Regions from separate parts of the Streptomyces sp. BoleA5 genome, predicted to be linked through region 2. Evidence: riboswitches for the same ligand, from Rfam matches in the RefSeq annotation. Region 2 holds a riboswitch; the other holds the start of a gene.
The links. Region 2 has a riboswitch for glycine ahead of gcvP (aminomethyl-transferring glycine dehydrogenase). Riboswitches for the same ligand answer to the same signal wherever they lie in the genome.
Positions count from the first base shown of each region.

Region 1: it holds a riboswitch for glycine, as region 2 does, so the genes downstream of both, gcvT (glycine cleavage system aminomethyltransferase GcvT) here and gcvP (aminomethyl-transferring glycine dehydrogenase) in region 2, are expected to answer to the same signal.

Region 1 is NZ_KB892146.1:35,921-50,883, reverse strand. Features, by position in the region: gene B085_RS0135960 (right-handed parallel beta-helix repeat-containing protein) at 1-236, opposite strand, end outside; gene B085_RS49805 (hypothetical protein) at 372-590, shown strand; gene B085_RS0135950 (FMN-dependent NADH-azoreductase) at 907-1,530, opposite strand; gene B085_RS44905 (MarR family winged helix-turn-helix transcriptional regulator) at 1,651-2,103, opposite strand; gene B085_RS0135940 (ABC transporter permease) at 2,171-3,259, shown strand; gene B085_RS0135935 (hypothetical protein) at 3,344-4,129, shown strand; gene B085_RS0135930 (L-serine ammonia-lyase) at 4,163-5,545, opposite strand; gene glyA (serine hydroxymethyltransferase) at 5,700-6,971, opposite strand; gene gcvH (glycine cleavage system protein GcvH) at 7,033-7,413, opposite strand; gene gcvT (glycine cleavage system aminomethyltransferase GcvT) at 7,499-8,611, opposite strand; glycine riboswitch at 8,667-8,789, opposite strand; glycine riboswitch at 8,791-8,891, opposite strand; gene B085_RS0135910 (AAA family ATPase) at 9,065-9,742, shown strand; gene B085_RS0135905 (hypothetical protein) at 9,777-10,520, opposite strand; gene B085_RS0135900 (enhanced serine sensitivity protein SseB) at 10,703-11,485, shown strand; gene B085_RS0135895 (enhanced serine sensitivity protein SseB C-terminal domain-containing protein) at 11,563-12,348, shown strand; gene B085_RS0135890 (DUF885 family protein) at 12,632-14,143, opposite strand; gene B085_RS0135885 (ABC transporter permease) at 14,467-14,963, shown strand, end outside.
Region 2 is NZ_KB892095.1:171,862-186,824, reverse strand. Features, by position in the region: gene B085_RS0111450 (mannose-1-phosphate guanyltransferase) at 1-150, shown strand, start outside; gene B085_RS0111445 (DUF881 domain-containing protein) at 245-1,186, shown strand; gene B085_RS0111440 (small basic family protein) at 1,183-1,515, shown strand; gene B085_RS0111435 (DUF881 domain-containing protein) at 1,523-2,536, shown strand; partial or broken gene B085_RS50670 (zinc ribbon domain-containing protein) at 2,690-3,007, shown strand; gene B085_RS50665 (FHA domain-containing protein) at 3,023-3,469, shown strand; gene B085_RS0111425 (MerR family transcriptional regulator) at 3,489-4,235, shown strand; gene B085_RS0111420 (bifunctional nuclease family protein) at 4,324-4,797, shown strand; gene B085_RS0111415 (MerR family transcriptional regulator) at 4,990-5,613, shown strand; gene B085_RS0111410 (DNA polymerase IV) at 5,696-7,153, shown strand; gene B085_RS0111405 (PRC-barrel domain-containing protein) at 7,066-7,446, opposite strand; glycine riboswitch at 7,548-7,652, shown strand; glycine riboswitch at 7,654-7,776, shown strand; gene gcvP (aminomethyl-transferring glycine dehydrogenase) at 7,811-10,696, shown strand; gene B085_RS0111395 (DUF5999 family protein) at 10,766-10,972, opposite strand; gene B085_RS0111390 (hypothetical protein) at 11,221-11,811, opposite strand; gene B085_RS0111385 (glutamate--cysteine ligase) at 12,369-13,865, shown strand; gene B085_RS0111380 (type II CAAX prenyl endopeptidase Rce1 family protein) at 13,900-14,727, shown strand; gene B085_RS0111375 (PhzF family phenazine biosynthesis protein) at 14,735-14,963, opposite strand, start outside.

The DNA of each region.
Region 1 (14,963 bases), on a different contig from region 2:
CCGTGGCCGACCAGCGTGAGCCGGGGCTTGGTCACGTTGACGCTGCCCGGGTAGGTCCCGGGGAGGATCTTGATGACGTCGCCCGGCCGGGCCCGGTCCACCGCTGCCTGGACGGACTCCCCGGGCCGGACGACGAGCGCGCCCGGCGACGCCGCCTCGGCCCGGGGAAAGGCGCACAGCCCCAGCACACTGACGACCGCGGCCACGGCGGCCGCATGCGGCCGACGAAGTGTCATGACTGCCGTACCTGCTTTCCGGGCGACGTCCTGAGTCACCCGAAATCTGACGCTATGAGTGGTTCTGGCGGATCGCCACTCTGCCGGGGCATCAGAGGCGGCGCGCGGCGGAGGTCGCCGGCACCACCACCACCGGTGACCGAGCACCCCCGCGTCGACCGTTCCGTCGGCCGCCGGGTACCAGAGCCATTGGGCGCCCGGGACCTGGCCGACCGTCAGGACCGTGCGGCCGCCGTCCTTCGGGCCGCCGGCGCCGCCGGCAGGCGGGCCTCCCCGGCGTCCGGCCGCTGCGGCGGCACGACCAGCCCCGCCGCGGTCTGCGGCGTCCCCGCCCCGCGCAGCGCGGGGATCTGACGGTCGGTCGGACCCGGAGCACGGCGGGCGGGCCGGGCAGGTCCCCGGCGCAGGGTCCCACGGCGACCGGCACGGTACGGGCGGCGGGCGCCGCCTCCAACACCCCGCCTACCAGGGCGAGCACGGCGTCCCGCGCGACGGCCGGGTCCCCGAGCACACTGCGGACGCCGCCGATCCGCGCGAGGTTCACCAGCACCTGGCCCCGGCCGACCGCGCCGAGCCTGGTCAGTTGGGGAAGCGGCCCCGGACCGGGGGCGGGTGTGCCGACCGGTACCAGACCCCCCTGACCACCCGCGGGGAGTGCCCCGTGCGGGCCTCAGGCCGCCCGTGCGGGCGTGCCGAGCGAGGCGCTGATCGCGTTCCCCGCCCCGCGGACCGAGGAGTCGAGCTGCTCGGGGGTGTACCCGTTGACGGCGATGATCTCCACGTCGGTGATGCCCATCCAGCCGAGGACGCCGCGGACATAGGGGGCGTGGAAGTCCATGGGCGCCAGGGCCGGGTCGTCGAAGTCGCTGCCGGACGCCCGCAGGACGACCGCCCTCTTGCCCTTCAGCAGGCCCTCCGGGCCGTCCTCGCCGAAGGCGAAGGTGCGGCCCGCCATCATCACCTGGTCGATCCACGCCTTGAAGGCGGCGGGCACGCCGAAGTTGTACATCGGCACGCCCAGCACCAGCACGTCGGCCTCCTCCATCTCGCGGATCAGCCGCTCGGAGGCGGCCACCGCGGCCTCGGTGGCGGCGTCGGCGGCCTCGGCGGGGCCGAAGACCCCGGTGATCCACTCGGGCGAGACGAACGCCGGGGTGTCGAGGGTGAGATCGCGGTAGGTGACGGTGCCGTGCGGGTCGTCGTTCTTCCAGGCGTCGACGTACGCGGCGGACAGCCGACGGCTCGCGGAGCCCTCGGTGCGGGCGCTGGAGTCGATGTGCAGCAGGTGAGCCATGGGATTCCCCAAAAATACTGGATCGCACAATCCATATCCCGGGTGGGCGGAGCGCGATCGGGTGGTAGGTCGTGCTGCCACGGTAGGGGAAATTTGCTTGAAAGGTAAACTAGTGAGAGTTCAATCACTCTCGGCCAGTGCGTGCGGGTTGAGGGTGGCCAGCATCCGCTGCAGGTCGGCCCGGACCCGCTCGCGCTCGTGCGGGGCGAAGGGGGAGAGGGCCTCTTCCTCCGCCGGCGCGATGGCCCGCTCGGCGTGGGCCGCGAGCTCCTCGCCCTCGGGGGTGACGCTGATCTCGATGATCCGGCCGTGCGTCGGGTGTGCCCGCCGCTCCACCAGTCCGCGCTCGGTCAGCCCCTGTACGGCGGTGCCCATGGACTGCGGCGTGACTCCGCACCGGCGCGCCAGTTCGGCGCTCGACATGGCCCCGTGGACGCTCAGTTGCATGAGGGCGCTGAACTGCGCCTGGGTCAGTCGCAGCGGGCGCATGGCGTGCTCGATGCGGATCGCGTAAGCCTGCGAGAGCTGCCAGATCAGATAGCCGATGTGCTCGCGGGGTTCGCGCAGGGGCATGCCGGGTGCCTTCCTTTTGTCTGTTAACTTATATAAGTCAGCTTACATGTTTGGGAGGAGCCTATTCGTGGCCGACAGCGTGCTCATCACGGACGCACAACCGCCGGCGGATCAGCCTCCACCGCGCCACCGGCACCGGCACGTCCCGGGACCGCAGACCGACGCACCGCCCGCCCGGCCGGGACTGACCGGCCCGAAGGCCGTGATCACCCCGGTGATCACGGTGCTCGTCGTGGGGCTCTCCTTCGTCAGCGTCTTCCTCGCCGCCTTCCACACGCCCACGGCGCACCGGCTGCCGGTGGCCGTCGTGGCCTCGGACCACTCGGCGGCCCTGTTCGACGTCCGCCTCCAGCGCATCGCGCCCGAGGCCTTCCAGGTCGACCGGTACCCAGACGCGGCGTCGGCCCGGGACGCGGTGGAGCACCGGGAGGCCTACGCGGCCTACCTGTCCGAGGGCGGCATGCAAAGGGTCGTCTACGCCGGCGCGAACGGCCCCGCCGTGTCCGCCCTGCTCACCCCCCTGGCGTCCGTCCCGCACGGCGAGGGCCACAAGATCCCCGTGGTCGACATCCTGCCGCTGTCGTCCGGTGACAGCAGAGGGCTGTCGGTCTTCTACGCATCCTTCGGGCTGATCCTGGCAGGGTTCCTGTTCGGCCAGCTGACCTACCAGGTCGCGCCACGGCTCTCCTTCAGCCAGCGGGTCCTGAGCATCGGCCTCTTCGCCGTCGTCGGCGGCCTGGCCACCACCCTCATCGCCTCCACGGCCTTCGGCGCGATACCCGGTTCCTTCCTGGGGATCTTCGCAGTCGTCACGCTCATGGCCGGGGCGGTCGCCGCCGCCACCGTCGCGCTCATCCGCGTCTTCGGCCCGGCCGGGGTCCTCCTGGGCTCCATCTTCATGCTCATCATCGGGAACGCCACCAGTGGCGGCGTCCTCCCGCCGTACTTCCTGCCGGGCTGGCTGGAGCCCCTGGCCTCCGTCATGCCGGCCGGCGTGGGCGTCCGTGCCATGGACGGAATCGCCTACTTCCACCACGACGGCCTGACCCGCGGGATCGTCATCCTCTGCAGCTGGATCGCGGCGAGCGTGGGCACCATGTTCCTGCTCGACCGCATCGCGGCGACCTCGGGGATCGTGCACGCGGCCACCCGCTGACGGGAACGGCTGCTCCCGGGGGCGCAGCCGGCCGGCCTCCTCCAGGACGACGACCGGCCGCGCCGCCCCCGGCAGGCTGGGGCCATGGCGACGACCACCGAACCCACGGCCCCGGGACGCACCCTCGGCGGCCTGCGCACGGCAGACCGCCTGTGCCACGCGACCGGCGCCGTGCTGATCCTGTCGGGCCTGTTCCACCTCGCCGTCCTCGCGGTGGACGGCGGTCCCTGGGACGGCCCGGTGTCCTGGCGCAAGCCCGTGACCTTCGGGCTCTCCTTCGGCCTGACCCTCGTCGCGATCACCTGGGTCACCTCGTACCTGGACGTCCGCGCGCGCCTGCGCACCCCGCTGCTGGTCGTGTTCGCCGCCGACTGCGTCGTCGAGGTCGCCGGCATCACCCTGCAGGCGTGGCGGCGCGTGCCGTCGCACCTCGACATGGAGACCGGCTTCGACACCGCGGTCTCGATGACCCTCGCGGTCGGCGGCGGCGTACTCGTCGCCGTCCTGTCGGCTTTCGCCCTCGCGTCCTTCCGGCGCCGTCCCAACGGCCCCGCCGGCATGCCCCTCGCCCTGCGCGCCGGCTTCGCGATCCTGCTCGTCGCCCTGCTCTCCGGCGCCGCCATGATCGCCCGCGGCGTCTACCTCACCCGCACCGGCCACCAGGCCGCCGCCTACGCCTCCACGGCCCCCCTCAAGCCGCTGCACGGCGTGAGCCTGCACGCCGTCCTCGTCCTGCCCGCCCTGGCCCTGCTGCTGTCCCGCACGCCGTGGAGCGACCGGGCGAACGCGCGCATCCTCCGCGCCGCCACCGCCTGTTACGCCCTCGCGGTCGCCGCGACAGCCGTGTGGGCGGTGCTCACGTACCGCTGACGCGCAGTCCGCCCCGGCTTGGGGTCCGCGGCGTCAGCACTCGATGACGTTGACCGCGAGCCCGCCCCGCGCCGTCTCCTTGTACTTGACCTTCATGTCGGCCCCGGTCTCCTTCATGGTCTTGATGACCTTGTCGAGGGAGACGTGGTGCCGCCCGTCCCCGCGCATCGCCATGCGCGCGGCGGTGACGGCCTTGACCGCGGCCATCCCGTTGCGCTCGATGCAGGGGATCTGGACGAGCCCGCCGACCGGGTCGCAGGTGAGGCCGAGGTTGTGCTCCATGCCGATCTCCGCGGCGTTCTCGACCTTCTCCGGGCCGCCGCCGAGGACCTCGGCGAGGCCGCCCGCGGCCATGGAGCAGGCGGAGCCGACCTCGCCCTGGCAGCCGACCTCGGCGCCGGAGATGGAGGCGTTCTCCTTGAAGAGCATGCCGATCGCGCCCGCCGCGAGCAGGAAGCGGACGACGCCGTCCTCCCTCTCCGCCTCCGACGACTGCCCGGCCACGAAGTTCACGTAGTAGTGCAGGACGGCCGGGATGATGCCGGCGGCGCCGTTGGTGGGGGCGGTGACGACGCGGCCGCCCGCGGCGTTCTCCTCGTTGACGGCCATGGCGTACAGGGTGACCCACTCCATGGCGTGCGCCGCCAGGTTGCCCTCGGCGCGCAGCTGGCGGGCGGTCGCCGAGGCGCGGCGGCGGACCTTGAGGCCGCCGGGGAGGATGCCCTCGCGGGTCAGCCCGGCCCGCACGCAGTCCTGCATGACGCGCCAGATCTCCAGCAGGCCCGTGCGGATCTCGGCCTCGGTGCGCCAGGCCTTCTCGTTCTCCAGCATCAGGCCGGAGATGGACAGCCCGGTCTCCCGGGTGAGGCGGAGCAGCTCGTCGCCGGTGCGGAAGGGGTACTTCAGCACGGTGTCGTCGAGCTTGATGCGGTCCTCGCCGACCGCGTCCTCGTCGACGACGAAGCCGCCGCCCACCGAGTAGTAGGTCTTCTCCAGCACGGGCGCGCCGGTCTCGTCGTACGCGAAGAGCGTCATGCCGTTGGCGTGGTACGGCAGCGAGCGGCGCCGGTGCAGGACCAGGTCGTCGGCGGCGGAGAACGGGATGTCGTGGGCGCCGAGCAGGCTGATGCGGCCGCTGCTGCGGATGTGCTCGACCCGCTCGTCGGCGGTGTCGACGTCGACGGTGCGGGGGGAGTGCCCCTCCAGGCCCAGCAGCACCGCCTTGGGGGTGCCGTGACCGTGGCCGGTCGCGCCGAGCGAGCCGAAGAGTTCGGCGCGCACGGAGGCGACACCCGCCAGCAGGTCGTCGTTCTTCAGCCGCTGGGCGAACATCCGCGCGGCGCGCATCGGGCCGACCGTGTGGGAGCTGGACGGGCCTATGCCGATCGAGAAGAGGTCGAAGACGGAGATGGCCACGGTGCGATGACTCCTCGGATTCGCGGACCCCGTTGTCCGCGGGCGGCCGGCGGGGTCGCCGCCGGAGTGGTACGTGGGCGGCGTGGGTGCGCCGCGCTTGCTCCAGTGTGCGGGACCGTCCTCGCGGACGGCCCCGCACACCGGGTGATGCTCGCTACTTCAGGCCGGGGTACAGCGGGTGCTTGCCGGCCAGGGCGGTGACCCGGGCGCCGAGCGCCTTGGCGGTCTCCGCGTCGAAGCCCGGCTTGAGGGCCTCGGCGATGACGTCGGCGACCTCGCGGAAGTCCTCGGTGCCGAAGCCGCGGGTGGCCAGCGCCGGGGTGCCGATGCGCAGGCCGGAGGTGACCATCGGCGGACGAGGGTCGTTCGGGACCGCGTTGCGGTTGACCGTGATCCCGATCTCGTGCAGCCGGTCCTCGGCCTGCTGCCCGTCGAGCTCGCTGTCGCGCAGGTCCACCAGGACCAGGTGGACGTCGGTGCCGCCGGACAGCACCGAGACACCGGCCGCGGTGACGTCGTCCTGCGTCAGCCGCTCCGCGAGGATCCTCGCGCCCTCCAGGGTGCGGACCTGGCGGTCCTTGAACTCCTCGCTCGCCGCCACCTTGAAGGCGACCGCCTTCGCCGCGATGACGTGCTCCAGCGGGCCGCCCTGCTGGCCGGGGAAGACCGCCGAGTTGATCTTCTTGGCGAGTTCCGCCTTGCACAGGATGACGCCGCCGCGCGGGCCGCCCAGCGTCTTGTGCGTGGTCGTGGTGACGACGTCCGCGTACGGCACGGGGGAGGGGTGCAGCCCCGCCGCCACCAGACCGGCGAAGTGCGCCATGTCGACCATCAGGTACGCGCCGACCTCGTCGGCGATCCGCCGGAAGGCCGCGAAGTCCAGCTGCCGCGGGTACGCCGACCAGCCGGCGATGATCAGCTTCGGGCGGGACTCCTTGGCCAGGCGCTCGACCTCGGCCATGTCGACCTGCCCGGTCTCGGCGTCCACGTGGTAGGCGGCCACGTTGTAGAGCTTGCCGGAGAAGTTGATCTTCATGCCGTGGGTCAGGTGCCCGCCGTGGGCGAGGTTCAGACCCAGGATCGTGTCGCCGGGGTTCAGCAGCGCGAACATCGCGGCCGCGTTGGCCTGCGCGCCCGAGTGCGGCTGGACGTTGGCGTGCTCGGCGCCGAAGAGCGCCTTGATCCGGTCGATCGCGAGCTGCTCGACGACGTCGACGTGCTCGCAACCGCCGTAGTAGCGGCGGCCGGGGTAACCCTCGGCGTACTTGTTGGTCAGCACCGAGCCCTGGGCCTGGAGCACCGCGACCGGAGCGAAGTTCTCCGAGGCGATCATCTCAAGGGTGGACTGCTGACGGTGCAGTTCGGCGTCGACGGCGGCGGCGACGTCGGGGTCGAGCTCGTGCAGTGAGCTGTTGAGAAGCGACATCAGGGGGTCATCCGTCCGGAGGTCGGAGTGGACAGGGCGCAGCGGTGGAGGTCTCGGGCGGTCAGCTGCCGGTGAAGGCGGTGTACTCGTCCGCGGAGAGCAGGTCGCCCGGCTCCTCGGAGATCTTCACCTTGAACAGCCAGCCGCCCTCGAAGGCCGCCGAGTTCACCAGCGACGGGTCGTTGACGACGTCCTCGTTGACCTCGGTGACCTCGCCGGAGACCGGGGCGTACAGGTCGCTGACCGACTTGGTCGACTCCAGCTCTCCGCAGGTCTCACCCGCGGCGACCGTGTCGCCCACCGCCGGGAGCTGGACGTAGACGACGTCGCCGAGGGCGTTGGCCGCGTGCTCGGTGATGCCCACCGAGGACACGCCGTCCGCGTCGGCGGCCGAGACCCACTCGTGCTCCTTGCTGTACCGCAGCTGCTGGGGGTTGCTCATGGCGTGAATTCTCCTGGATGACGGTATGTGCTGGTGAACGGCTGTCTTGACAGATGGGACGGCTGTACCGGATGTGACCGGGACCTCAGCGCTGCCGCTTGTAGAACGGCAGGGCCACCACCTCGTACGGCTCATGCGTACCGCGGATGTCCACGCCCACACCAAGGGCGCCCGGCGTCGCGTGCGCGGCGTCCACGTACGCCATGGCGATCGGCTTGCCCAGGGTCGGGGACGGGGCGCCGGAGGTGACCTCGCCGACCACCTCGCCGCCCGCCACGACGGGGTAGCCCGCCCGGGGGACCCGGCGGCCCTCGGCGACCAGGCCGACCAGCTTGCGCGGCGGCGTGGCCTCGGCCTTGGCGGCGGCCGCGGTCAGCGCCTCGCGCCCCACGAAGTCACCCGGCTTGTCGAACTTCACGACCCGGCCGAGGCCGGCGTCGAAGGGGGTGAGCGCGGTCGTCAGCTCGTGCCCGTACAGCGGCATGCCCGCCTCCAGGCGCAGCGTGTCCCGGCAGGACAGGCCGCAGGGCACCAGGCCGGCGTCCGCGCCCGCCTCGGTCAGCGCCTGCCACAGCTTCTCCGCGTCGGCCGGGGCGACGAAGAGCTCGAAGCCGTCCTCGCCGGTGTAGCCCGTGCGGGCGATCAGCGCGGGGACGCCGGCCACGGTGCCCGGCAGGCCCGCGTAGTACTTCAGCCCGTCCAAATCGGCGTCGGTGACCGACTTCAGGATGGCGGGGGAGTTCGGGCCCTGGACGGCGATCAGCGCGTAGGCGTCCCGGTCGTCGCGGACCACGGCGTCGAAGCCGGCGGCGCGTTCGGTGACCGCGTCGAGGACGACCTGGGCGTTGGAGGCGTTGGCGACGACCATGTACTCCTCGTCGCCGAGGCGGTAGACGATCAGGTCGTCGAGGATGCCGCCGTCGGGCGCGCAGATCATCGTGTAGCGGGCACGTCCCACGGCCAGCGCCGAGATGTGGCCGACCAGCGCGTGGTCCAGCGCCTCGCCCGCGGCCGGACCGGTGACCGTGATCTCGCCCATGTGGGACAGGTCGAAGAGACCTGCCCGGGTCCGCACGGCGGTGTGCTCGTCGCGCTCGCTGGCGTACCGCAGCGGCATGTCCCAGCCCGCGAAGTCGGTCATGGTGGCGCCGAGGGCGCGGTGCAGCGCGTCCAGTGCGGTACGGCGGGGTTCACTCATCGGGCGGGCTCCCAAGGCGAGGAAGGGACAGGTAGGGCGATGACGGGGAAGGTCCTCCCCATCTGTCATCGGAACCTGAGAGGTTCACCTGGACCCTCCGGTCGGAGGAGTCCCGGTTTGCACCTTGGGTGGGGCGGCGCCCCCGTCGCCGGGAGGGCTCGCCCGCTTTTCAGATGTGCCTCGAACGCGCGGTATCTGTGCCTGAGAGATTCAAGGGAGGACTTGCTCCTTCGGCGTCCCGCCCGCCGCAGCGGTGCGGAAGCTCTCCCGCGCGGCCTCGAACGGCCTATATGTGATTGAGGCCGCCATCATTGCACGGGCGCCCGCCGTTGTCGCGATCGAGTCCCGGATGTCCCGGTCCGGTCCCGATCCGGTTGTAACGCCGCCGTTTCTCTGGGTAGGCAAAGACACAGGATTTACCATTTCTTGAACGTCGGACCCGGAGGGCGAACTGTGCGGTGGCAGAGTGCGTATGCGACGGCCGGGGGCCCGGCCGTGTCCCGGCCGGTACCGGCGCGGGCCGGGGGGGCGCGCCGCGGGGGCCGCTCCGTGCGGCCGCGCCGGCTGCTCGATCTGCGGCGGGGGCGGCGGCCCGTGCGCACACTGCGCTATCCGCCGGGTGACGTCCTGGTCGTCTCCGGCCTTCCCGGCGGCGGCAAGAGCACCCTCATGCGGCGCGCGAAGGGCAGTGCCCGCCTGATCGACTCGCAGGACGTGAGGGAGCGCTGGCAGGCCCGGCTGCCGCGGCTGCTGCCGTACGCCCTCTACCGCCCCCTGGTGCGGATCGCGCACTATGCCGGGCTGTGGCGGGCGCTGCGCTCGGGCGACAGCGTCGTCGTGCACGACTGCGGCACCCTGCGCTGGGTGCGCGCCTGGGTCGCCCGCCAGGCGCGGCGCCGGGGGCGGGGTATGCACCTGGTGCTGCTGGACGTCCCCGTGGTGACCGCTCTGGACGGTCAGCGCGAACGCGGCAGGGGGGTGTCGGCGTACGCCATGGCCCGGCACCGCAGCGCCTCGCGCCGGCTGCTCGCCGAGGCGGAGGCCGGCCGGCTCCCCGGGGCGTGCGCCTCGGTGGTGCTGCTGGACCGCGAAGCGGCCCGGGAGCTCGAGGCCATCGACTTCGACGGCTGAGCGGCCGGGCCGCGTCGCGTGAGGGGCGGTACCGCTACTGACCCTGGAGGTCCATTTCGGCCTGCGGCGCGATCTGCGCCTCCGGCGGCAGCTGCTCTCCCTGGTCGTTCAGGGGGAGCGGCAGCGGGAGCGGAAGCGGCAGCGGCAGCGCGCCGGTGAGCAGCTTCGGCACCGCCATCAGCAGGGCCTGCAGGTCGGCGACGACGGTGGCGACACCGGCCGTCACACCCGCGAGGTCCTTGGCGACCACCTTGGCCAGCAGGTCCGTGACGTCCTGGACCAGCTTGGTGAGCGCGTTCTTGACGTCGGTGACGGCGTCCGCGGCGCTCTGGTCGCCCGGCCCGCCGACCTGGTCGATGGCGCCCTGGTCACCCGGCTGACCGAGATCGCCTGGCTCCAGGCCCGGTTGTGGCGCGCCCGGATCGAAGGCCGACGGGTCGGTGACGCCGGGAGATACCGCACCAGACTGGTCGAGGACCGAGGCCAGCTGACGGCTCGCCTCCTCCAGACCCCTGCGGAGTTCGTCCAGCTTCGCCGAGTCCGGGCTTTCGATCTGGGCTTCCTGGGTGAGCTTGGCCCCGATGGACAGCGTGTCACCCAACTTGGCGATGAGTTCGGCGTTGCCCGTCTCCGCCGCCCGGGCGGCGAGGTGCTCGACCTCGACGGCCGTGCTCCGGGTGGGGGCCTGGGCACTCGCGACACCGCCGGTGAGGCCCATCGTCAGCGCGGCGCACACGGCCGCCGCTATGAGGGTGGAGTTGATCCTGGTGATGCGCATGTCGAGATATCTCCCGTTTGAGGGTTTTCTCCTTGCTCGTCCTACCTTCGGAGCCGTAGTGACGCTTCGCAACCGGACGATAGCTATATGTGACGTATATGAGGTGCGGGGTCGCTCGCGCCCGCCGCCGGATAGGGTTTCCACGGAGCGCACCACCACGGCAAATTGCGAGGCGAGACGCAGTGAACATCCCGGGGCAGCGGATACCGGACGGCTTCGCCCCGTCGGGCCACGGTGCCGGCGGCTGGCCCGCCAACGAGCTGGAGGAAGTGCTGTCCGCGGCACTCGGTGATCCGGGTGCCACGGCCCGTGTCCTGGAGGTGCTCGGGCGTTCGCAGTTGTGGATCCCGCTGCCGAACGGCGGCGGTCCCGAGAGCACGGACCTCGACCTGCCGACCCTCGAACTCGAAGGCGGCGTCTACGTTCCGGTCTTCAGCTCCGAACAGCAGTTCCTGGCCGCCGGTTCCGGCATGGACTTCGCCGTCGCGCCCGCCCGTGAGTTCGCCCGCGGGCTGCCCCCGCAGCTCGGGATCGCCGTGAACCCCGGGGGCGCGGTGGGTCTTCCGCTGCCGCCCGCCGCGGTGATGGAGCTGTGCCGCACCGACCGCGAGCCCGGCACCCCGAGCGGCGCCCGGGTCCGGCTGTGGGAGCCCTCGCCGCACGAGGAGCCGGTCGACTTCCTGGCCGCCGCGGCGGGCGAGTTCGCCGTCACCCCCGTCGTGCTCTCCGCCCGCCGCGCCCTGGCCAGCGTCGAGGGCGACCCCGCCACGCTCTTCGTCGGCGTCGAACTCGACCGCTGGCAGGAGGAGGACCGGGCCGCCGCCATGGCCGCCCTCGGGCGCGCGCTCGGCGCCGTACCGCTTCCCTGGCAGGTCAATCTGGTGCTGCTGGACGTCGCACAGGACCCCATCGGCGACTGGATGCTGGAGCGCGTGCGACCCTTCTATGTCGGCACGGGCGCATAACCTGGGTCCGGCACGACACCCGAGGCATTCGGCGAAGCAGACGACGCGGACAAGGCAGACGCGGAAGGGCGGGACACGTGAGCGCCGGCGTGGGAGGGGGCGGGGGGCTGGAGCATGCGCTCCGGCAGGTGACGCCCGGTAGGTACGACGCCTACGAGGAGGTGCTGCGGGCCCTCGCCGACAGCCAGGTGTGGATGCTGCTCTGGCAGGGCACCCCCGGCGGGGCGGACGCGCAGTACGGCAACATGGAGGTCGCCGGCCACGGCTATGCGCCCTGCGTGACCTCGCCGCAGGAGTTCACCGCCTGTGGCTGGAACCGGGCCCACGAGGTGGTGTCCGGTCGCGAGATCGCGGCCTCGCTCTTCCCCGACCGCTGGGGCCTGTGGCTCAATCCGCACGCCCCCGGCGGCGGCATCGGCATCCCCTGGCTCGACCTGCGCCGCGTCTGCCTCGGCCTCGACCGGTCCCCGGCCGGACCGCTGCGGATCGGCGAGCCCGCGCTCCAGATCCCCCAGTACTACGCCCTGTTGACCCAGCAGGCCCATCGCAACCCGGCCGTCCGCTCGCTGCGGCGCGCCTGGGTGCAGCCCGCGCTGGGCGAGCCGTACCTGGCGATCGGCGTCGACCTCTACGAGGCCGGGCCGCAGGCCGTGGAGACGGTGCGCCTGATGATGCAGTCCGCCCTCGGCGCGGTGCCGCAGGGGCTGCCGGTCGCCACGGTCGCGCTCAACGACGAGTACGACCCGGTCGGCATGTGGATGCGGGCCTCGGCGCAGCCCTTCTACTCCCGCGACGCCCACGGCGCGCCGGGTGCGCCGGGCGTGCCCGGGGCGACGTACGGCTGGGCCCCGCAGCCCTACTGAGGCCTGCGGGGGGAGTTCCGGGTGCCGTGGCGCCGGTGTGTGGGCCGGTGCGGGTCCGTTGCGCCTGCGGCCGGCTTTTCCCGCCCGCCCGTGCGGCACCGTCCGCGGGTGCGGGTGACCCCCGTGGGTGGTGCCGGCGCGTCGGCGGCTGCGGCCGGTTCCCGCCCCGCGATCACGCAGCGCGGGCGGTAACCGGCGGGAGGGTGGGAGACAGCCCGCCGCAGGTGCGGCGGATCCGCACTCGTCCACGCACCGCGGCGAGGGCCCCGCGAGGGGCCGCCCGTCACAGGACCGCGTCGATGAGCCCCAGCGGCGGGCTCCCCAACTCCAGCAGCGCCCCGTGGAACCGCTGCAGCGAGAACTCCTGCCCCCAGGCGTCCCGGGCGCGCTCGCGCAGCCGCATGATCTCCAACTTGCCCCAGGTGTAGCGGCCGTACGCCGCGTCGAAGGTGCCGCGCCGGGCCTCGGAGGCGGCACCGGCCCGTGCGAGGTGGGCGTCCCGCATGAACCGCTGCGTCGCCTCCTCCAGCGTCATCGCCCCTGTGTGCAGCCCGATCGCGCACGCGAGCCGGGTGACGCGTACGAGCGCCTCCAGGGACACGCCGATCGCGAAGCGGGGGTCACGGGAGCGGAAGCCCTCCTCGAGGCAGACCTCCTCGACGTAGTGCGCCCAGCCCTCGCAGAAGGACAGCGAGTGCAGGACACGCCGTACCTGTGTGGGTGCGTGCCGCAGTGCCCTTCCGTGGGCGAAATGGCCGGGCGCCACCTCGTGGACGGTGATGGCCGGCAGGCTCGTGCGGCTGAAGACCGAGAGCCACTCCTCGCGCTCCTCCTCCGGCCAGTCCGGCTCCGGCGGGGTGACGTGGTACCAGGAGGCGGAGTCGGCCTCCTCCGGTGCGGCCCAGGTCATCATCGCCATGGACCAGCGGCGCGACGGCGGCGCCGGACCCACGAGGCAGTCGCCGTCGAGCCAGGGCACGAGCCCCCGCCGGCGGGTGAAGTCGATGACCTCCTCGGTGAGCCGGGCCGCCTCGGGGATGACCCCGTCGGCGTCCGGGTGGTCGGCCAGCAGCCGCGGGATGAGCTCGTCCACGGTGGCCTTCGGGTCCAGCCGTCCGCAGGACTCGGTCAGGAGCGCGGTCAGCCGGTCCCGTTCGCGCTCGGCTTCGTCGGCGAGCGCCGACAGGTCCACGCGCAGACCTTCCTGACTGCCCATCAGCAGTGCGAGCGCCTCCCCGCCGAGCCGGGGGTCGGGGTCGCCGGTCTCGGCGGCGCGGGCGATGTGGTCGACCAGGCGGGCGTGCGCGGCGAGCGCGGGACCCGCTTCCGGCTCGGTCTCCGGGTCGAGGTCGGCGGCGAGACCGCGGACCGCCCCGAGGAGTGCCCCGGCGACCGGCGCGCTCACCCTGTCGAGCGATGCGATGGCCGCGTCGACGGCGTCCGGCCACTGCTGGAGGTGGCGTCTGCGGGCCTCGGAGAGTTCCTCGCGGGGTGCGTACTCGCGGTCGTAGGCGGTGAGTTCAAGGTTGGACAAATGCGGATACGGGTCGCGGCGGTGCAGCTCAAGCTCGCCGTACTGGACCTTGAGGGTGTCCTCGAAGACCGAAAGGTGCCGTTCGTCGTGAGGGTCGGGAAGGGCCGGTTCGCGGAGCCGGGCGTGGGCGAGCGAGGACAGTCCGCGGCGGACGCCGTCGGGCGACAGGTCCTGCACCTGGCCGTCGTACTCGTGGAGTCCCGCCATCTCCCTGACCACCGGGACCATCAGGTCGCACACGGAGCGAAGCCGATCATTCATGGCATCGAAGGTAGCGACTTCCGTTGCCCCGCGGCGATCTGTCAACGCGCGTAACACTGCGGTAATAACGGACGAAGGTTCACCACATCACGGTTGCGCATCGCTTCCCTGCGGGGTCTGGCGCGTGATCCAAGCCCCATGAAGACTCGCGCACCAAGGCGCTTCCTACGTCGCCTTAACGATTCATCACAAGCCAAACACACAGCCCAGCGCCACCGCACCACCATCAAGAGCTGCGCCCGACATGGTCGGTCCGCTCCGTCGACCCGGGCGGACGGCCAGGCGAAGCCGGCCACCGCCGGCAGGGGGATGCACGAGGAGACATGACAGCACCGCTGCACGACACCGCTGAGACGACCGTCGCCGACGTCACCGCCGACATACCCGCGAAGGCGATCGAGGGGCGTTCGCCCGGGCGCATCGCATGGATGCGCCTCAAGCGCGACAAGGTGGCGCTGGCGGGCGGCGTGATCGTCGTCTTCCTCATCCTGGTCGCGATCTTCGCCCCCCTCATCGTCAGCGTCCTCGGTCACCCGCCGAACGACTTCCACGAGGACAAGATCGACCCGCTCTTCGGCACCCCCACCGGCAAGTGGGGCGGCATCAGCGGGGATTACCTCTTCGGCGTGGAGCCGGTCAACGGCCGCGACGTCTTCAGCCGCATCGTCTACGGCACGCGGATCTCCCTGCTGGTGGCCTTCCTGTCGGCGATCGTCGCGGTCGTCCTCGGCACCTTCTTCGGCATCATGGCCGGTTACTTCGGCGGCTGGGTCGACGCCGCCATCGGCCGTGTCATGGACGTCCTCCTGGCCTTCCCCCA
Region 2 (14,963 bases):
CGCGTGGTCGAGGCGGACGGCCGCTGGGTGATGGTGCTGCCCGATCCGGCCGAGGCGGTCACACACCTGTGGGCGGAGGGCCCGGACGACGCCTCCGCGCAGGCACTGCTCGACGAGTGGGCGGGGATCGTGGACAGCGCGGGCCGCTGACCGAGCCCCGGCGACGGCTCACGGGCCCCTCCCGACGCGACGAACGGCGCGTCGGGAGGGGCCCGTTCGAGGTCGGTGGCGGGGACGTGCGACGATGTGCGGCATGCCGCAGCAGCACCCCGATCGGAGCAGCGCCCCTGGGAGGGCCGTGACCCGGCGCCCGGACGCCTCCATGTCGCTGCTGAACAACGTCATGGAGCACAGCCTCGACGACGGGTACGCCGAGGCCGCCGCCCGCCGGGGCGCCACGGGCACGTCGCGTCTGCCCGGGACGCTGCGGGGCCGGCTGGTGCTCGCACTGGGCCTGGTGCTGGCCGCCGTGGTGGTCACCATAGGCGCGGCGCAGACGCAGGTGGCGGCCCCGACGCTGGCCAAGGAGCGGCAGAAGCTCATCGACCGCATCCAGTCCGAGACCCGTACCGCCGACGAGCTGCAGAAGAGCGTGGACGAGCTGCGCGACGACGTGGCGGCCAGGCAACGGCAGGCACTCAACGACCAGGACGGCGAGGCGGAGCGCGTGGCGCTGCTCGCCGGGGCGACGCCGGTCACGGGGCCGGGGATCGAGCTGGAGGTCAACGACGCCAAGGAGGCCTCGTCGGGCGGCGGCAACGATCCGCGTACCACCAGTGACTTCACGGACACCGGCCGCGTACGCGACCGGGACATGCAGCGCGTCGTCAACGGCCTGTGGGCGTCGGGGGCGGAGGCCGTCTCCATCAACGGGCAGAGGCTGACGTCGTTGTCGGCCATCCGCGCCGCGGGTGACGCCATACTGGTCGACAACCGGCCGCTGGTACCGCCCTACACGGTGCTGGCGATCGGGGACCCGCAGAAGCTGAGCACGTCCTTCCTGGACAGTGCGGACGGGCAGTACCTGCACGTCCTGCAGGAGAACTACGGGATCCGTACGCGCATCTCCGAGAAGGAGAAGCTGGAACTGCCCGCGGCTCCGAGCCTGATCATCCGCTCCGCGACCCCGGTCCCGTCGACCGGGCCGTCGTCGAGCGCATCCGGAAATGGGAAGGGTACGAATTGATCGCCGTACTGGGCCTGATCGTTGGAGTGGTGGTGGGCCTGGTGGTCCGCCCCGTGGTGCCGACGGTGGTCGAGCCCTACCTCCCGATCGCCGTGGTCGCCGCGCTCGACGCCGTCTTCGGCGGTCTGCGGGCCATGCTCGACGGGATCTTCGACGACAAGGTCTTCGTGGTCTCCTTCCTCTCCAACGTCGTCGTGGCCGCGCTGATCGTCTTCCTGGGCGACAAGCTGGGGGTGGGTGCGCAGCTCTCCACGGGGGTGGTCGTCGTCCTCGGCATCCGCATCTTCTCCAACGCCGCGGCGATCCGCCGCCATGTCTTCCGGGCGTGACAGCACGATGAGCGACGAGAGCGACCAGACGCCGGAGCGCCCGGAGACGTCACGCCCCGGCACTCCCGGCGAGCCCGCGGAACCGCGCAGGCCGGCGGGGCACGCCGGGCCCGAGCGGCCCGAGCGGCCCGAGCCGTCCTTCCGGCCGGAGCCGTCCTGGCGCCCCGAGCCCCCGGCCCGCCCGGAGCTGCCCGCCGCCGGACCGATGCCGCCCACCGCACCGGCGGACGCGGGGCCTTCGGCGCCGGGCCGGCAGCAGCCGTCGCCGGACGCGGGGGGACCCGTGGGTCCCGCGCCCGGAGTGACCGGCCGGCAACGCCTCAAGTCGGGACTGTGGCCGCCGCGGGTGTCCCGGGCCCAGCTGATCGTCGCGTTGCTGCTGTTCGTGCTGGGCCTCGGCCTGGCCATCCAGGTCCGCTCGACCAGCGACACCAGCGCGCTGCGCGGCGCCCGCCAGGAGGACCTGGTGCGCATCCTGGACGAGCTGGACAACCGCTCGCAGCGACTGGGCGACGAGCGGCGGCGCCTTGAGGAGCAGCGCACGGAGCTGGAGAACAGCTCCGACCAGGCCGAGGAGGCCCGCAGGCAGACCGAGCAGAAGGCCGAGCAGCTCGGGGTGCTGGCCGGCACGGTCGCCGTCGAGGGTCCGGGGATCACGCTGACCGTCAACGACCCCCAGGGCGGGGTCGAGGCCGACATGCTCCTCGACGCGCTCCAGGAGCTGCGCGCCGCGGGAGCGGAGGCGATCCAGATCAACGACGTGCGGGTCGTCGCCGACACGTACTTCACCCAGGGGTCGGGCGGTGTGCAGATCGACGGGCACAAGGTGAGCGCGCCCTACCGCTTCAAGGTCATCGGTAATCCACAAGATCTCGAACCCGCCCTGAACATCCCCGGCGGCGTGGTACAGACTTTGGAGAAGGAGCAGGCCACAGCGGACGTGGCACGATCGGAGAAGATCGTTGTCGACGCCTTGCGGCCGTCGGAGCAGCCTGACTACGCTCAGTCGTCAACCCGGTGATGCGGGGGCGAGTGGGGTATGCGGGGGAGGGCGGGAGAATGCGGGGGGTCGCCGCACCGTTGGGGTGGTGCGTGAGAGAAACTGTGTGTTGGTCGTGACTGAGGGTTCGTCCTGCCCCACGGGCGGGTCTGTGTCGTTCAAGGGGAATCGCCCGTGAAGTTGTTCGGTAAGTGGTTCGGCAAGAGTTCACGTCCGGCTGGTGACAGCCCGACCGCGCGTCACCGCGCGCCGCGGCACGTGCAGGGGGAGGGGCCGGGCGAGGAGCGCCCGCTGTTCCGTGACGAGGCCGCTGCTCCGGGCGGTGACATTTCGGGCGGTCCTGGTGCGGTTTCTGTTGACCCTGCGGCTGCGGGGCGCATAGGTTTCCAGCAACCATCAGCCTCTAGCACGGGTGGAGGGTCCTTGCCGGTCTGTGCGCGGTGCGGGTTCCAGAACGCGGAAGCGAGCCGTTTCTGCTCCAACTGTGGCGCGCCGTTGCGCGCCGGGGTGCCGTCCGAGCGTGCCTCCGAGACCACGTCCACGATCTCCATCTCCGGGATCGAGGCGTACGAGGCCGAGGCGACGGGGCAGACCGTGCTGCCGGCGCTGTCCCCGGAGGCCCAGGCCGCGGTCGACGCGCTGCCCCCGGGCTCCGCGCTGCTGGTGGTGCGCCGTGGCCCCAACTCGGGGAGCCGCTTCCTCCTGGACGGTGAGCTGACCACGGCCGGCCGCCACCCGGAGAGCGACATCTTCCTGGACGACGTCACCGTCTCGCGTCGTCACGTGGAGTTCCGGCGCCAGCAGGACGGTTCCTTCACGGTCTCCGACGTCGGCAGCCTCAACGGCACCTACGTCAACCGGGAGCGGATCGACTCGGTGACCCTGTCCAGTGGCGACGAGGTACAGATCGGCAAGTACCGACTGGTCTTCTACGCGAGCCAGTGGGGCGCCTGACCCCCGCGAGGGAAGGTTCATGCTTCTTACACCGTCGGGCGGTGCCGGCAACGGCACCGCCACCGCGGACGACCGGCTGCTGAGCATCGGAGCGGTGCTCAACGAGTTGCGGGAGGAGTTCCCCGAGGTCACCATCTCCAAGATCCGTTTCCTGGAGGCGGAGGGGCTGGTGGAGCCACAGCGCACTCCGTCGGGGTACCGGAAGTTCACCGTCCGGGACGTGGAGCGGCTCGGGCACGTGCTGCGCATGCAGCGCGACCACTACCTTCCGCTCAAAGTGATCCGCGAGCACGTCGACGCCCTCGACCGCGGCGAGCCGCTGCCGCTGCCCGTCCCGTCCTCCGGGGAGCCCCGGGAACTGGTCGAGGTCGGCGCGATCGAGCGGGAGGCGCCGGCCGCGCTGCGCATCGGCCGGGACGAACTGCTGGCCGCGACGGGTGCCGAACCGGGTGAGCTCGCCCAGTGGGAGGCGTACGGGCTGGTGGAGGCCGGTCCTGACGGCGACTATGACGCCGAAACGGTGAACATCGCCAAGATCGTGGCCGATCTGGGCCGTTTCGGGCTCGAACCGCGTCACCTGCGCGCGATGAAGGCCGCCGCCGAGCGTGAGGCCGGTCTGGTCGAGCAGGTGGTCGCGCCCCTGCGCAGGCACCGCAATCCGCAGACCAGGACGCACGCGGAGGCCACCGCGCGGGAGCTGGCGGCGCTGTCGGTGCGCCTGCACGCGGCGCTGGTGCAGTCCGCGCTCAGGGTGCGGCTCTTCTGAGCCGAGGTGGCCGGGACACGCCCGGTCGGCGGCGGGCCGGGCCCGTCCCGACTACCCAAACCTGCCGGGCACGGCCTAGGGTTGCTGTGTGAACGAGCTCGACGTCGTGGGTGTCCGGGTCGAAATGCCCTCCAACCAGCCGATTGTGCTCCTGCGGGAAGTGGGAGGCGACCGCTACCTGCCCATCTGGATCGGGCCGGGGGAGGCCACCGCCATCGCTTTCGCGCAGCAGGGCATGACGCCCGCGCGGCCGCTGACCCATGATCTGTTCAAGGACGTGCTCGAGGCCGTCGGCCAGACGCTGACAGAGGTCCGGATCACCGACCTCCGCGACGGCGTCTTCTACGCGGAGCTGGTGTTCGCCAGCGGCGTGGAGGTGAGCGCCCGTCCCTCGGATGCCATAGCGCTGGCGCTCCGCACCGGAACCCCCATCTACGGGAGCGACGGTGTGCTGGACGACGCCGGCATCGCCATTCCCGACGAGCAGGAGGACGAGGTCGAGAAGTTCCGCGAGTTCCTCGACCAGATCTCGCCCGAGGACTTCGGCACCAGCAGTCAATGAGGGCCCGCCGAGGCCATTCGTCCAGCCCTACCCTCACCGTGGACACGGAAAACCACCTCTGGGGTTGATATCACTCGGCGTGCCGAGCGTGGCGATCGTTGACGCACCCGGAGTGACTGCCTACCGTCGAGAAGGAAAGTCCCGATGGCACGTGCGCGTGCCCTGAGGGGTGCGAAGGGACGGGAGGTCGGCGTGAGAAGCACCGGCGACGGTACGGCCTTCGGCGGCCCGTATCCGATGCGCGGGGCCTTGGCCCGCAACGCCGCGACGCCCCCCGGAGGGGGTTCGGGCGACACCTCGGGACAGCTGCCGGAGGGGGCCGGCGAACGGGTCGGCTATCGGGGGCCCACCGCCTGCGCGGCGACCGGCATCACCTACCGCCAGCTCGACTACTGGGCGCGTACCGGGCTCGTGGAGCCCAGCATCCGGCCCGCGTACGGCTCGGGGACGCAGCGGCTGTACAGCTTCCGGGACGTCGTGGTCCTCAAGATCGTCAAGCGGCTCCTCGACACGGGCGTCTCCCTGCAGAACATCCGCACCGCCGTGCAGCACCTGCGGTCCAGCGGGCCCGCGGAACTCACCCGTATGACGCTGATGAGCGACGGGGCGACGGTGTACGAGTGCACCTCGCCGGACGAGGTCGTCGACCTGCTCCAGGGCGGTCAGGGGATCTTCGGGATCGCTGTGGGGGTGGTGTGGCGGGACGTCGAGGGCGCCCTGTCGCAGCTGCACTCCGAGCGCGTCGACACCGGGGAGACCCTGGTCGGGCACAACCCGGGCGACGAGCTGGCACGGCGCCGCAACCGCGCGGGCTGACCGGGCCGGACCGGCCGCGCCCCATCCGTCCGCCGTACACACGTACGGCGGATGTCGGACCAATGGTGCACCATCGGTGACTGTGAGAAGCGCGCCGACCATCCTCCACCTCGACATGGACGCGTTCTTCGCCGCCGTCGAGCAGGCCGCGAAGCCGAGTCTGCGGGGCAAGCCGGTCATCGTGGGGGGTGTCGGGCCGCGCGGGGTGGTGGCGACCGCGTCGTACGAGGCCCGGGTGCACGGGGTGCACTCGGCCATGGCCATGGCCCACGCGCGCAGGCTGTGCCCCAACGCCGCCTACCTCGTTCCGCGCTTCGCGGTCTACCGGCAGATCAGCGACACCGTGATGGAGCTGCTGTCGAGGCTTTCGCCGCTGGTCGAGCCGCTCAGCCTGGACGAGGCCTTCGTGGACCTGGAGGCGGGCGGGATCGCGGACGACCCGCGCGCGGTGGGGGAGCGGCTGAGGGCGGACATCAGGGCGGCGACGGGGGTCACCGGTTCCGTGGGGCTCGCGGGCTCCAAGCTGATCGCCAAGATCGCCTCGGAGCAGGCCAAGCCGGACGGCCTGGTGCTCATCGAGCCCGGCACCGAGCGTGAGCTGCTGGCCCCCATGCAGGTGCGCACGCTGCCCGGCGTGGGTCCCGCGACGGCGGAGCACCTGCGGAGAGCGGGCATTCTCATGGTCGGCGAGGTGGTGGAGGCGGGGGAGGCCGAGCTGGTGCGGCTGCTCGGCAAGGCGCACGGCGCCCATGTGTACGGGATGGCCCTGGCTGTCGACGAGCGGCCGGTGGTCGCCGACCGGGAGAGCAAGTCGGTCTCGGTCGAGGACACCTTCGACGTGGACCTCACCGACCGGGTACGGGTCCGGCTGGAGGTGGACCGCCTGGCCGACCGCTGCGTGCGCAGGCTCCGCTCCGCGGGCCGCTCGGGCCGCACGGTGGTGCTGAAGGTGCGGCGCTACGACTTCACGACGCTGACCCGCTCCGAGACGCTGCGCGCCCCGACCGACGACCTGGCGGTCGTCCGGGAGACCGCGGCCCGGCTGCTCGAGGCCGTCGACATCACCGGCGGCGTCCGGCTGCTCGGGGTCGGTGTCGCCGGGCTCGCCGACTTCACGCAGGAGGACCTGTTCGCCCAGGCGGCGGAACGGGAGGAGGAGAGCGCCGCGGAGGAGGATTCCGGTGCGTCGCAGGGGGTGCCGGAGCGGCCCGCGGAGGTACCCCGGGAGCCTGCGCCGCAGGAGCGGCGCTGGGTGCCCGGCCAGGACGTACGGCACAGCGAGTACGGCGCCGGATGGGTGCAGGGCAGCGGCGTCGGCAGGGTCACCGTGCGCTTCGAGGAACCGGGTTCGGCGGCGCCGGGGCGGGTGCGAACCTTCGCGGTGGACGACACGGAGCTGGAGCCGTCCGAGCCGCTCCCGCTGGTGTTATCGGGCATGCCGGCGCTCCCGCGTCAGCTGTCGCCCGCCAGCGTGCCGAAGTCGCGGTCCGGCGGGGGCTCCGGCACCGGGCCGGACAGCGAGGGCCCGCTCATGCCGTAGTGGTGGTAGAGCTGGAGCTCCTGCTCGGGGGAGAGGTGCCGGCCCACGCCGAAGTCCGGGGCGTCCTTGATCAGTGCCTTGTCGAACGGCACGCGCAGCTCCTCCCCGGTGAACTCGCTCGGTTCCAGCGGCACGAACGCGTCACGGCTGAAGAGACCGGTGCGCACCGCAGCCCATTCGGGTTCCCCGGTGGCGTCGTCGAGGTACACCTCGTCGACGGTGCCGATCTTCATCCCGTTGCGGTCGAAGGCCCTGCGTCCGATGAGGCTGCGCGGATCGATACCGGTCTGCACGGTCCCTCCAACTGGTCGCGTTTAATCCTATTTAGGCACGAAAGGTGGCGGCTGTCACATGACTCGTTCCCTGACCGCGCTGGTACGCTGACAGCGGCTGCTGACCCCTTGCGGGAGAGTCCTGACGACGCGGGGAACCGCCCGTCGGGCGCCGAAGGAGCAAACCCTCCCCGGAATCTCTCAGGCATCCGTACCGCATGGGTGAGGTCACTCTGGAAAGCAGGAAAGGGCGGCACAAACTGTGCGCGGCCTGTTCCTCACCGACGGTGAAAGCCGCCCCGGCGCATGTGCGGGACGGTGAAGCTCTCAGGTTCAGATGACAGAGGGGGAGGCCGTGTCGCGCCAGACCAGGAGGCCTCCGCAGATGACCGCCAACCGCATCCCACTCTCCGAGCTGGAGCGCGGCATCCCCTTCGAGCAGCGTCACATCGGGCCCGACGCCGGTGCGCAGGCCAAGATGCTCGCGCAGGTCGGCTACGGCTCGCTGGACGAGCTGACCGCCGCAGCCGTCCCGGACGCGATCAAGAGCGCCGAGGCGCTCGGCCTGTCCGGCGCCCGCACCGAGCCCGAGGTCCTCGCCGAGCTGCGTTCGCTCGCCGACCGCAACCAGGTGCTGCGGCCGATGATCGGCCTCGGATACCACGGCACCTTCACCCCGCCGGTCATCCTGCGCAACGTCATGGAGAACCCCGCCTGGTACACGGCGTACACGCCCTACCAGCCGGAGATCTCCCAGGGCCGCCTGGAGGCCCTGCTGAACTTCCAGACGGTCGTCGCCGACCTCACCGGGCTTCCCACCTCCGGTGCCTCGCTGCTCGACGAGGGCACCGCGGCCGCCGAGGCGATGGCGCTCGCCCGCCGTGTCGGCAAGGTCAAGGACGGCGTCTTCCTGATCGACGCCGACACCTTCCCGCAGACCGTCGCCGTGATCGAGACCCGCGCCGAGCCGACCGGTGTCGAGGTCGTCGTCGCCGACCTCAGCGACGGCATCCCGGCGGAGATCGCCGAGCGGGGCGTCTTCGGCGTGCTGCTGCAGTACCCGGGCGCCTCCGGCGCCGTGCGCGACCTCAAGCCGGTCGTCGAGCAGGCCCACGGAATCGGTGCGATCGTCACCGTCGCCGCCGACCTGCTGGCCCTGACCGTGCTCACCTCCCCGGGCGAGCTCGGCGCCGACATCGCGGTCGGCACCACCCAGCGCTTCGGCGTGCCCATGGGCTTCGGCGGCCCGCACGCCGGCTACATGGCCGTCCGCGACACGTACGCCCGCAGCCTGCCGGGCCGCCTGGTCGGTGTCTCCGTCGACGCCGACGGGGACAGGGCCTACCGTCTGGCGCTGCAGACGCGTGAGCAGCACATCCGCCGCGAGAAGGCCACCAGCAACATCTGCACGGCGCAGGTGCTGCTGGCCGTCATGGCCGGGATGTACGCGGTCTACCACGGCCCCGACGGCCTGGCCCAGATCGCCCGCCGCACCCACCGCTACGCCGCGGTCCTCGCCGCCGGCCTGCGCGCCGGAGGCGTCGAGGTGACCACGGGCGCCTTCTTCGACACCGTCACCGCGCGTGTGCCCGGCCGTGCCGCAGAGGTCGTGGCCGCCGCCCGCGAGGCCGGGGTCAACCTGCGCGAGGTCGACGCCGACCTGGTCGGCATCGCCTGCGACGAGACCACCGGCCGCGCCGATCTCGCCGCGGTCTGGGGCGCCTTCGGCGTGACCGCCGACGTCGAGTCCCTGGACGCGGCCACCGAGGACGCGCTGCCCGCCGGCCTGGCCCGCGCGGTGGACTACCTGACCCACCCGGTCTTCCACCAGCACCGCTCCGAGACCGCGATGCTGCGCTACCTGCGCCGTCTCGCCGACCGCGACTACGCGCTGGACCGCGGCATGATCCCGCTGGGCTCCTGCACCATGAAGCTCAACGCGACCACCGAGATGGAGCCGGTCACCTGGCCCGAGTTCGGCGCGATGCACCCCTTCGCGCCGGCCGACCAGGCCGAGGGGTACCTGACCCTCATCCGTGAGCTGGAGGAGCGCCTCGCCGAGGTCACCGGCTACGACAAGGTCAGCCTCCAGCCGAACGCCGGCTCCCAGGGCGAGCTCGCCGGCCTGCTGGCCGTACGCGCCTACCACCGCGCGAACGGCGACAGCCGGCGCACGGTCTGCCTGATCCCGTCCTCCGCGCACGGCACCAACGCCGCCAGCGCCGTGATGGCCGGTATGAAGGTTGTCGTCGTCAAGACCGCCGGCGACGGCGAGGTCGACGTCGAGGACCTGCGCGCCAAGATCGAGCAGCACCGCGAGGAACTCGCCGTGCTGATGGTCACCTACCCCTCCACGCACGGCGTCTTCGAGGAGCACATCGGCGACATCTGCGCCGCGGTGCACGACGCGGGCGGCCAGGTCTACGTGGACGGCGCGAACCTCAACGCCCTGGTGGGCCTGGCGAAGCCCGGCCACTTCGGCGGCGACGTGTCGCACCTGAACCTGCACAAGACCTTCTGCATCCCGCACGGCGGCGGCGGTCCCGGCGTGGGCCCGGTCGCGGTCCGCGCCCACCTCGCCCCGTACCTGCCCAACCACCCGCTCCAGCCGTCCGCCGGCCCGGAGACGGGCGTCGGCCCGATCTCGGCCGCGCCGTGGGGCTCGGCCGGCATACTCCCGATCTCGTGGGCGTACGTGCGCCTCATGGGCGGCGAGGGCCTCAAGCGCGCCACCCAGGTCGCCGTGCTCAGCGCGAACTACATCGCCAAACGCCTGGAGCCGCACTTCCCGGTGCTCTACACCGGTCCCGGCGGGCTCGTCGCGCACGAGTGCATCATCGACCTGCGCCCGCTGACCAAGGAGACGGGCGTGACGGTCGACGACGTGGCCAAGCGCCTGATCGACTACGGCTTCCACGCGCCGACGATGTCGTTCCCGGTGGCCGGGACGCTGATGATCGAGCCGACGGAGAGCGAGAACCTCGCGGAGCTGGACCGCTTCTGCGACACGATGATCGCGATCCGCGCCGAGGTCGAGCGGGTCGGCTCGGGGGAGTGGCCCAAGGACGACAACCCGCTGCGCAACGCCCCCCACACGGCCGCGGCCCTGGGCGGCGACTGGGGGCACCCGTACTCCCGTGAGGAGGCGGTCTTCCCCGCCGGTGTGTCGGCCGCGGACAAGTACTGGCCGCCGGTCCGCCGCATCGACGGCGCCTTCGGCGACCGCAACCTCGTCTGCTCCTGCCCTCCGCTCGAAGAGTACGACGCGTAAGGGCGGTTGACGCTCAAGGGTCGGCCCCGCTGCAGCAGCGGGGTCGGCCCTGTGTCGTTCCCGGCCCGGTCAGGCCGCCGTGACGATGTGCTCGCTGCCGAGCGGGCGGTGCGGGGCGATGATCTGCCCGTCGGGCAGCAGCTCACCGGTGTCCTCGAAGAGGAGGACGCCGTTGCACAGTAGGCTCCAGCCCTGCTCGGGGTGGCTGGCCGTGATGTGGGCGGCCTCACGGTCGGGGCTGCCGGCGGACGGACACTGCGGCTGGTGCGGGCACATGGACGACGTCTTTCGCTGCGAGTGGTGTGAAGTACGGCTGCCTTGGGTAGGAACCTCAGTCATGCCGCTCCCCCGTTCAGTCGGTCGGTCCCAGTGTTGCTCTACTGAGGGATTTCCGCAGGGATTTCGCGTGAGCTGTCCTCGTTAGTTGGGGACGCATTCACTCTCGCGGGCGGTTGCCCGGACAATGCAACGCCTCCGTGACCGGACGGTCACGGAGGCGTGCGAGGTCGCCCCAGCCGGCAGTCTCAGGCGGTGGTGCCCAGCAGCGGTGGCGGAGCCAGCCGCAGGGTCAGCACCGGCACCAGGTCGGAGAGCCGGTGCATACGGTGCGCGGCGATCCCCGGCGGCGCCGGCGCCAGCGGGATCAGCAGGTCGGCGGGGGCCGGCTGCGCGGTGCCCGCGTCGGCCGCGACGTCCCCGTGCAGCCACAGCGTCAGCATGTAGAGCCCCGGTACCGAGAGCAGGTGCGGCTGGTAAGGGGTGGTGAGCGCGTCGGCCTGGCGCAGCGCGCGCTCGGTGGAGTCGAGGTAGGGGCCCTCGCAGAAGTGCGAGAACGCCCAGCCGTCCGGGGTGTCCACCGTCTCGCCAGCGGCGGCGACCTTCTCGCCGGTGCGGATGTGGAAGCGCCAGCCGGTCAGTCGCGCGCGCGGCAGTCCTCCCGGTTCGGTGATCACGGGGTCGAGGACGTGCAGCGGGAGCGGGTGCTCGGCGACCAGCGGCCCCGTGGCGTTGCGCAGCGAGGGGGTGCGGGCCTCGCGGACTGCGGTCGGGGAGCTCAGGGCGGCGAGAACGCTCCGCAGGGCGGGAGCGGGGGCTGGGGCTACCTGCAGCGGCATGGTGGGCGGCCTCTCATGAGGAGACACGGGGGTGCTCGGCGGGGTGCGGACAGCACTGTCAGCGATGGAGCAGACGACACGGCGGCAGGCCGGGACAGCCCGGATCCGTGAGGCGCGTGGGGGCGGCGACGAACGGAATCAGCGTGGGCATGCGGATCCCTTCCCGTGGCCGGTGCGTCGCGGGCGCGCGGCGGGTCGCGGAGGCTCTGCCTGTGAACGAAAGGATATACGAGGTGTGTTCGCGCAGTGTTTCATCTAGCCGTCAGTGATATTACGGGCAAGGCGGTTCCAGGACACCCTGGGCAGGTAATTGCTCCCCGATTGCACCGTCGCCCACGCCGTGAACTGCGCTTTCCGTGTTACTGCGGATGGCTGAATCTCATCGGTGTTTTTCACGAGAGGGCCGACGTCGGCATGTGAATTCCGTACGTGCCCGTGGAATGTGCCGCGAGACGGTGCTCTTGGCCAGCTTAGCGGCTCCGGACCGGGGCCGGGGGCCTTATCGATCTCAGGGCTGGGCATGATGTGATCACGGCCCACTCGAGGAAGGACCTCCGATGGGGGAAAAGGTCGCGGCCACGGGGTTCGACCTGGCCGACCGCCAGCGGTACCGCAGGAAGCTCAAGCAGTGCCTGCTGGGGCTGGAACGACTGCTGGAGGAGAAGCGGTTCGACCGTCCCCGCAATCTCATGGGGCTGGAGATCGAACTCAATCTCACCGACCGCGACGGGCTGCCGCGCATGATGAACGAGGAGGTCCTCGAGCGCATCGCGAGCCGCGATTTCCAGACCGAGCTCGCGCAGTTCAACATTGAAGTGAACATCGCGCCGCACCGGCTTTCCGGCCGGGTCCTGGACCGTCTCGCCGAAGAGTTGCGCATGGGCCTGGGATATGCCGAGGGAAAGGCCCGCGAGGTCGGCGCGCGCATCGTCATGGTGGGAATCCTGCCCACCCTCGGCGCACAGGACCTGGTGGGTGCCAATCTCTCCCGCGTCGACCGCTACATGCTGCTCAACGACCGCATCCTGGCCGCCCGCGGCGAGGACATCACCCTCGACATCTCGGGGGTGGAGCGGCTGACCTGCGTCTCCGGCTCGATCGCCCCGGAGGCCGCGTGCACCTCGATGCAGATGCACCTCCAGGTCACCCCCGCGCGCTTCGCCGCGGTGTGGAACGCCGCGCAGGTCGTGGCCGGCCCGCAGGTGGCGCTCGGTGCCAACTCCCCGTTCCTGTTCGGCCGTGAGCTGTGGCGGGAGACCCGGCCCACCCTCTTCCAGCAGGCCACCGACACCCGGCCCGAGGAGCACCGGGCCCAGGGCGTGCGCCCGCTGACCTGGTTCGGCGAACGCTGGATCGACTCCGCGTACGACCTCTTCGCGGAGAACGTGCGCTACTTCCCCTCCCTGCTGCCCATCTGCGAGGACGAGGACCCGCTGCACGTCCTCGACGAGGGCGGGGTGCCGCAACTGAAGGAACTCACGCTGCACAACGGCACGATCTACCGCTGGAACCGCCCCGTGTACGCGGTCGTCGACGGCGTGCCGCACCTGAGGGTGGAGAACCGGGTGATGCCGGCCGGGCCCACCGTCGCCGACGTGCTCGCCAACACCGCCTTCTACTACGGGCTCGTCCGCTCCCTCGCCGAGGCGTCGCGCCCCGTGTGGAGCCGGCTGCCGTTCGCGGCGGCCGCCGCGAACTTCGACGCCGCGTGCCGGTACGGCATCGACGCGGTGTTCACCTGGCCCCGGCCGGGGCGCGGCAGCGGTCTCATGGAGATCGGGGCCGTCGAGCTCGTCCTGGACGAACTGCTGCCGATGGCCGCCGCGGGACTGGACGCCTGGGGGATCGACCCGGTGGACCGGGACCACTACCTCGGCATCATCGAGGGCCGCTGCCGCAACCGCATGAACGGCGCCGAGTGGCAGGCCGTCGCCTTCCACCAGGAGCTGGACCGCGGGCTGGACCGCCAGCGGGCGCTGGCCGCGATGACCCTGCGCTACTGCGAGCTGATGCACACCGGCGCCCCCGTGCACGAGTGGCCGCGGGAACGCTGAGCCGCCGCCCGCGCCGTCGCACCGATGAGGCAGGATGGCGCGGGTGGAGGCATCTGAGGACAGGAACGCGGCGGAGCCGGGCGGGGCCGGGGCCGGCACGGTGGAGCGGCTCGCCCCGCGTACGCTGCGCAGCGAGACCCTTCTGGTGCTCGCGCTGTCGCTCGGGGCGAGCGCGCTCTCGGCACTCATCAGCTTCGTCGGGTCGCTGACCAAGCCCGGCGGGCTCAAGGACCAGGCGGCCACCCTCGTCGGCTCGCAGGCGCCGGGCCGTCCGTGGCTGGACCTGTCCTGGCAGTTGTTCGGCGTCGCCACGGCGCTCGTCCCGGTCGCGCTCGTCGCCCATCTGCTGGCCCGCGAGGGAACGGGCATGCCGGTCATCGGTTTCGACCTGCGCCGCCCGCGGACCGACCTGCTGCGCGGCGCCGCCCTGGCCGCGGCCATCGGCGGCACCGGGCTGCTGTTCTATCTGGGCGCGCGCGCCTCCGGGTTCAACCTGACGGTCGTGCCGGAGTCGCTGCCCGACGTCTGGTGGAAGATCCCCGTGCTGATCGCCTCCGCGATCCAGAACGCCGTGCTCGAGGAGGTCGTCGTCGTCGGCTATCTCCTGCGCAGACTGGGCCAGTTGGGCTGGACCCCGGTCGGCGCGCTGGTGGCCAGCAGTGTGCTGCGCGGCTCGTACCACCTCTACCAGGGCATCGGCGGGCTCATCGGGAACATGGCGATGGGCGTCGTCTTCGTGCTGCTCTACCGGCGCTGGGGCCGGGTGGGGCCGCTGGTGGCGGCCCACGGGCTCATCGACATCGTGGCCTTCGTGGGCTACGCCCTGCTCGCCGGGAAGGTCGGCTGGCTGCCGACCGCCTGAGACCGCCCTACGGGTGGGCGTGCAGCTCGCCGTCGATCACGGTGACGGCACGGCCGCTGAGCCGTACGCGGTCGCCGCTCAGCACCGTGCGCACCAGGCCGGAACGCGCCGAGGCCTGCAGCCCGGTGAGTTCGTCGCGGCCCAGACGCCGTGACCAGAACGGCGCCAGCGCGGTGTGGGCGCTGCCGGTGACCGGGTCCTCGTCGATGCCGACGGCGGGGAAGAAGCCGCGTGAG